3 regions of the Tardiphaga sp. 709 genome follow, and region 3 is predicted to be linked to each of the others. Evidence: riboswitches for the same ligand, from Rfam matches in the RefSeq annotation. Region 3 holds a riboswitch; each other region holds the start of a gene.

Region 1 (2,264 bases), 3.1 Mb from region 3:
CATGGAGCGCCACATGGCCAATACCCATGCAGTGCTGGCGGCGCTCACGGCAAACAAGGCGGTCGACTGGGTGCTGCATCCGTCGCTGGAGACTCATCCGGACTATGCGCTGGCGAAACGCCTGCTGCCGCGCGGCGCCGGCTCCATCGTCTCCTTCGGCATCAAGGGCGGCCGCAATGCCGGTCGCAAATTCATCGAGGCGCTGAAGCTGACCAGCCATCTTGCCAATGTCGGCGACGCCAAGACACTGGTCATTCATCCCGGAAGCACCACGCACCAGCAGATGGACGCCGAGCAACTCAAGGCCGCCGGTATCGGCGAGGAGCTGATCCGCCTCTCCATCGGCATCGAAGCTGCCGATGACATCATCGATGACCTCGCGCAGGCGCTGCGCATCTCGCAGAAGGGCTGAGCGATGCAACTCACCGTCAACGGTCACGAGACCTATATCGCGAATGGCGGCCGCACATTTGATGCATCGCTCCCGGTCGTCGTGATGATCCACGGCGCCGGCTTCGATCACTCGACCTGGGCGCTGCATACGCGCTGGTTCGCGCATCACGGCTTCGCGGTGCTCGCGCCGGATCTGCCCGGCCACGGACGCTCAGAGGGTGAAGCGCTCACGACCATCGCCGATCTCGCCGACTGGACCGCAGCATTGATCGAGGCAGCGGGCGCAAAGACCGCGCGGCTGATCGGCCATTCCATGGGCTCGCTGATCGCGCTGGAGGCCGCCGCACGGCATCCCGGTAAAGTCACGCGCCTCGATCTGATGGGCACGGCAGGAACGATGACCGTCGGCCCGGATCTGTTGAAGGATGCCGAAGCCAATCAGCATTCCGCCATCGACATGGTATCGATCTGGGGGCTCGGCTTTCGCGCCGAACTCGGCGGCAGCCTCGCGCCGGGGCTGTGGATGCATAGCGGCGCGCAGCGCGTGCTCGAAGCCACAAAGCCGGGCGTGCTGTTCGCCGATCTCAACGCCTGCAATACATACCAGAATGCGCTGACTGCTGCGGGCCAGCTCGATATCCCTGTCACGCTCATCCTCGGCGAACGGGACATGATGACTCCTGCCAAGGCCGGCAAGACCCTGGCTGCCGCATTGAAAAACGCCCGCACGGTGATTCTGCCCGGCACCGGCCACATGATGATGGTCGAACGCCCCGACGACGTGCTCGCCGCGCTACAGCACGAGCAATAGAGTCCACAACGCGGCGATGGCTGTTGCACCGCGCGGCGTGCTGTGCTTCCTGTCTGTCGTTATCGGTGCCTCCGCAAGGAGGTGAAACGGGAATGCGGTGCGGGGAAATATCCCCTATGCCGCGGCTGCCCCCGCAACTGTAAGCGGCCATTCCGGGTCCACAAAGCCACTGAATTTGCATCGCAGATTCGGGAAGGCGGACCGGGAGACGACCGCGAGCCAGGAGACCGGCCGGTAACGAGTTTCACACTCGTTCGACGGTGGGTCGACGGAAGGGGTTATATGACTATCCGGAATTTGGCCGCAGGCACTGCGGCCGTTGTTGTTCTGTCCTGCTCTCACAGTGCTGCGCATGCGCAGTCTAGTGCCGAGCAACTCTCCGAAATCGTGGTGACGGCGGACAGAGCGCCCGAGCAACTCAATCGCACTGGCAGTTCGATCAGCGTGGTGTCAGGCGAGACCATAGCGACCAGCAATCCCGGCTCGCTGGTCGATGCGCTGCGCACCGTGCCTGGTCTCGACATCACGGAAAACGGCGGCCCCGGCGGCACCGCGAATGTGCGCTTGCGCGGCGGCAATACCGGCCAGACGCTGGTGATGATCGACGGCATCCGCGTCAACGATCCCACGGCCGCATCAGGCGACTTCGAATTCGCCATGTTCACGCCCTCCGCCATCGAGCGCATTGAAGTCCTGAAGGGACCGCAGAGCGCGCTTTATGGATCCGATGCCATGAGCGGTGTGGTCAACATCATCACCAAGAAGGGCTCCGGCCCCGCGCAGGTCAATGTGCGCACGGAAGCCGGCAGCTATGGCACCGTCGTCACGCAGGGATCGCTGACCGGCTCCAACGGCCCATGGTCCTATGCCTTCACCGGTGGCGGCCAGCACAGCAACGGCTTCTCGCGTTACGGCTACCGCATCCCTGCCCTCGAAGCGAAGTTTCCGAATCTCGAAAACGACAGTTTCGATCGCGTCGGCGGCTCCGCGCGCATCGGCTACGATGCGGGCGAAGGCATTCGGCTTGAGTCAGGCATCGTCCACTCGTTCACGCGTTCGG
Region 2 (2,264 bases), 950 kb from region 3:
TCATTGAGCTGGCCATTGATCAGCGGCGTGCCGAAATATTTTGACGGATGGCGGTCGCCATAGTCGGTGGAGAGCGTCCAGGTGATGTCCTCGGTCTGCTTGATCTGCACCGCGGCGTGCAGCGCGATGTTCGAGGTGTTGTCGCGATCGACCCAGCCATCGGACGCGTTGCCGGTGACGGCGATGCGATAGGCAACGTCCTTGCTGACCGGACCGCCGCTATCGAGGGCGATGCGGCGCGTCATGTTGCTGTCGAGCGAGATTTCAGCCTGGTTGCGTGGCACCCAGAGCGGCAATTTCGAAATCACGTTGATGGCGCCGCCGATAGCGCCTTCGCCATACATGACGGAGGCCGGGCCGCGCAGTACTTCGATCTTCTCGGCGGTCCAGGTGTCGAAGGGGAAGTTCACCGTGCCGGAGCCGACATAGAGGCGCGTGCCGTCATAAAGCGAAGTGACGGAGCCACTTCCGGCGAAGCCGCGGGTGCTGAAAGCGATGCCGCCATTGCCGGGTTCGCCGATGGCCGTAAAGCCGGTAGCATTCTGCGTGACGGCATCGACCACGTTCTGCTGGCCGCGTTCGGCCATAGTCTCGGCGGAGATCACTTCGACGCTGGCCGGCGTCTGCAGGCGCGTGAGGCCGAGGCGGCTGCCCGTGGATGTCGTGCCGGTGAGGTTGAGCGTCGGCGCTGCGAAGACAGGGCCTGTCGGCGTGGCAACCGGCGCGCCGGTATTGGCGGCGACATTGCGCTGCTGCCGCGAGCGCGCAGCGCGCGATGCAGTGCCGTTCGTGGCGCGGCGTGCCCGCTGAGGCGTCGCTGACGGCTGAACTACAACAGGATCGAGCGTCTGGCTGGGCTGTGCAGCTTGTGCCCAGCTTTCACTCGGACACAACAAGCAGGAGAGAGCAATAGAATAAAGAAAGGGCGTATGTCGCTTCAATGCGACTGGAGAAACGGAGGTCATGAACAGGACTCGCGGTTACGTGGCACGTCACCGCAAACCAAGTCGCCCCGCCGCTTTCAAACAGGCAGTGTGACTTCCACCAGGACACCCCGCCCAATGTGCTCGCGTGTGACCACGACTGGCGGCAGGTCTCCTGGCTCGCGGGTCAGTGCCTGTCGCCGCCTTCCCAGGTGAATACCCAGTGGCTCTTGGCGCAGGCTCGCCGCTTACAGTTGCGGGGGCAGCCGCGGAATCGGGGGATCCCCCTCACCGCATTCCCTTTTGATCCCCGAAGGGGAACCGTCGCATTCACGTTAAGGTGAAATTTCCAAATGTGTCAATCAAGCTGCCAGTCATTCGCAGCTTGCTTTGGCGGGTGTTGATATTGCGCATCACCTGTCATCGCAGCGTCAAGCGATCTGCCTAGAGCCACTGGTGCCAGAGCCAGGATCAGGAGTTCGCCATGGCACTACGTTTATCCCGTCGCCGCTTCCTCGCGCACTCAGCCGTAACAGGCGCAAGCTTCCTGGCGATGCCTTACCTCAGCCGCGCGCAGGATCGTCCGGTCGTGTCGCATGGCGTGCAGTCCGGCGATGTCGGGACGAGCAGCGGCATGATCTGGTCGCGCGCCGATCGCCCGGCGCAGATGATGGTGGAAGTCGCCACGACCGAATCCTTCAGCAATGTGCGCATGTTGCCGGTTATCACGGCGCTGCCCGAGAGCGATTTCACGGCGAAGCTGTTGCTCGATAATCTGCCCGCGGGACAGGACATCTTCTACCGCGTCAAATTCCGCGATCTGTCGCATCCCGAAATCGTCAGCGAACCTGTGATCGGCCGCTTTCGCACCGCGCCGGCCGATCGCCGCGATGTATCCTTTGTCTGGGGCGGCGATGTCGCCGGGCAGGGCTGGGGCATCAATGCCGAGGATGGCGGCATGGTCACCTTCGCCACCATGCGCAAGCACAACCCGGATTTCCTGATCCATTCCGGCGATACGATTTATGCTGACGGTCCGATCCTGCCCGAAGTGAAATTGCCGGATGGCACGATCTGGAAAAACACCATAACCGTGCCGGAGAAGGCGAAGGTCGCCGAAACGCTCGATGAATTCCGCGCCGCGCACAAATACAATCTGCTCGACGACAATGTCCGCGCATTCAATGCGCAAGTGCCGATCTTCGGCCAGTGGGACGATCACGAGGTCACCAACAACTGGTCGCTCTCGAAGCAGTTGCCGGCGTCCTACAAGGAGCGCGACATCACGCTGCTGGCTGCGCGCGGCGCGCGTGCCTTTCACGAGATGTATCCGATCTCGAT
Region 3 (2,264 bases):
GCGCTAGGATCGACACGGCGCGTAACCGCCTCGAAGGCAGCGATCTGCCGCTGAAAGTCGTGGCTTATGAATCCGGTTTCACCACCGCCGAACATATGCGTCAGGTGGTCGTACGACGGCTCGGCCTGACGCCCAGCCAGTATCGGGCCAGCTTTCGCGCGGTCTGATTCTGCTCAGGCGAGTTGCAGCGAAGAAATCGGATCGCTGGCGGGGAAGCTGTCCATCAGCGCCTCGTTCAGCATCTCGTCGAGCCGGCGCCGGGCGGTCTGCTCCGTCGTCTCGAACGCCGCGAGTGCGCCCGGATGCTCGACGAAAGCGTTGAGTTTGATCCTCTCAGTGGTCGTTACCAGGTTGCGCATCGCATCCTCCATCGGTTGATGACGGTGTTTTGCGCCTCACGGTCCTTTCGGACAACGAATCGCATCGTTCAGAAACGGCCAACGACCCCGCGGTTTCCGCCACGCAAGCGGTTGTCCACTGAACCAACAGCCCTACCGAATTTGTTGCGTTCGGCGCCAATGCTCGCTTGACACTTCACCGCAGGTCACACCAAATGTAGACGTCACGGTCCGCCCTGTCGCAAGACTTGGTGGCTAAGAGGGAAGCCGGTAAAGACGTTGTTTTGCGTCATATTCCGGCGCTGCCCCCGCAACTGTAAGCAGTGAGTCTGTTTCGATTGAAGTCACTGATGCGCAAGCATCGGGAAGGCTGAAACAGACATTGACCTGCGAGCCAGGAGACCTGCCGCGACACCAGAACGTCCATGGGCGGGGTGTCCCAGCGGTCGCTTGCAGGCAATGCCGGCGGATCTCCGCCGTGTATTTTGCAGCGTCCTTTCGGCCCCAGCCCCCATTGCTTGATGCATCACACGGGGTCTTGCCGATGCCTACTTCATCTTCTGTTTTGTCCAACGGACGCGATGCGGCTCATGCGCCGCTGATTCAACTGTCGCCGGAAACGCTCGCTGCGCCTGCGCGCGAACCCTCAATGCAGATCATCCGGCGCAACGGCACCGTATCTCCCTTCGACGGCAGCAAGATTTCCGTGGCCATGACCAAGGCTTTCCTTGCGGTCGAGGGCCACACGGCAGCGGCGTCGCGCCGCGTCCATGAGGCGGTGGAACAACTGACCGGCGAAGTCGTGGCGGCGCTGACGCGCCGCGTCGGTGAAGGCCGCACCTTCCATATCGAGGACGTCCAGGATCAGGTGGAACTGGCGCTGATGCGCAGCGAGCACCACAAGGTGGCCCGCGCCTATGTGCTGTATCGCGAAGAACGCGCGCGGACCCGCGCCGAGGAACTGGCCGCCAAGCCGGCGCTCGTCTCCACCGCACCGGTGCTGCATGTCACGCTCGCCAACGGCACCCGTGCGCCGCTCGATTCGGCGCGTCTGGCGCTGATCGTCAACGAGGCCTGCGCCGGTCTCGACGGAGTCGATGCCGCCCCGGTGCTCGAGGAAACCCGCCGCAATCTCTATGACGGCATCACGCTGGATGAACTGGCACTGGCCGGCATCATGGCCGCGCGCACGCTGGTGGAGCAGGAGCCGAACTACACCTTTGTCAGCGCCCGCCTGCTCCTCGACAAGCTGCGCACCGAAGTTCTGTCCTTCGTTCACGGCAGCCCGACCCACGCGTCACAGGCCGATATGACGACGCGTTACGCCGAATATTTCAGCGCCTATATCAAGACCGGCATTGCGGCGGAGCTGCTCGATCCCGAACTCGCGCGCTTCGATCTCAAGCGAATCGCTGCCGCGCTGAAGCCGGAAGGGGACCTTCAGTTCCAGTTCCTGGGCCTGCAGACGCTCTATGACCGCTACTTCCTGCATGTGCAGGGCAATCGCATCGAACTGCCCCAGGCCTTCTTCATGCGCGTAGCCATGGGCCTCGCGCTACGCGAGATCGACCGCGAAGCCCGCGCCATCGAATTCTATAATCTGCTGTCGTCGTTCGACTTCATGGCCTCGACGCCGACGCTGTTCAATTCGGGCACGCTGCGTCCGCAGCTGTCGTCCTGCTTCCTCACGACCGTAGCCGACGATCTCGACGGCATCTTCAAGTCGGTGAAGGACAATGCGCTGCTGGCGAAATATTCCGGTGGTCTCGGTAATGACTGGACCCGCGTGCGCGGCCTCGGTGCCCACATCAAGGGCACCAACGGCGAGAGCCAGGGCGTGGTGCCATTCCTCAAGGTCGCCAACGATACGGCCATCGCCGTCAATCAGGGCGGCAAGCGCAAGGGCGCGGTCTGCGCCTATCTCGA

What was found. A riboswitch is a leader RNA that binds a small molecule or an ion and turns the genes downstream of it on or off. The one in region 3 is predicted to bind cobalamin.
Region 1: it holds a riboswitch for cobalamin, as region 3 does, so the genes downstream of both, RSO67_RS08690 (TonB-dependent receptor plug domain-containing protein) here and RSO67_RS23260 (ribonucleoside-diphosphate reductase subunit alpha) in region 3, are expected to answer to the same signal.
Region 2: it holds a riboswitch for cobalamin, as region 3 does, so the genes downstream of both, RSO67_RS18795 (TonB-dependent siderophore receptor) here and RSO67_RS23260 (ribonucleoside-diphosphate reductase subunit alpha) in region 3, are expected to answer to the same signal.

What each region holds. Positions count from the first base shown of each region.
Region 1 is NZ_CP135529.1:1,710,822-1,713,085, forward strand. Features, by position in the region: gene RSO67_RS08680 (O-acetylhomoserine aminocarboxypropyltransferase) at 1-412, shown strand, start outside; gene RSO67_RS08685 (alpha/beta hydrolase) at 416-1,204, shown strand; cobalamin riboswitch at 1,251-1,455, shown strand; gene RSO67_RS08690 (TonB-dependent receptor plug domain-containing protein) at 1,487-2,264, shown strand, end outside.
Region 2 is NZ_CP135529.1:3,841,474-3,843,737, forward strand. Features, by position in the region: gene RSO67_RS18795 (TonB-dependent siderophore receptor) at 1-965, opposite strand, end outside; cobalamin riboswitch at 1,071-1,264, opposite strand; gene RSO67_RS18800 (alkaline phosphatase D family protein) at 1,408-2,264, shown strand, end outside.
Region 3 is NZ_CP135529.1:4,793,994-4,796,257, forward strand. Features, by position in the region: gene RSO67_RS23250 (GlxA family transcriptional regulator) at 1-167, shown strand, start outside; gene RSO67_RS23255 (hypothetical protein) at 174-359, opposite strand; cobalamin riboswitch at 549-764, shown strand; gene RSO67_RS23260 (ribonucleoside-diphosphate reductase subunit alpha) at 883-2,264, shown strand, end outside.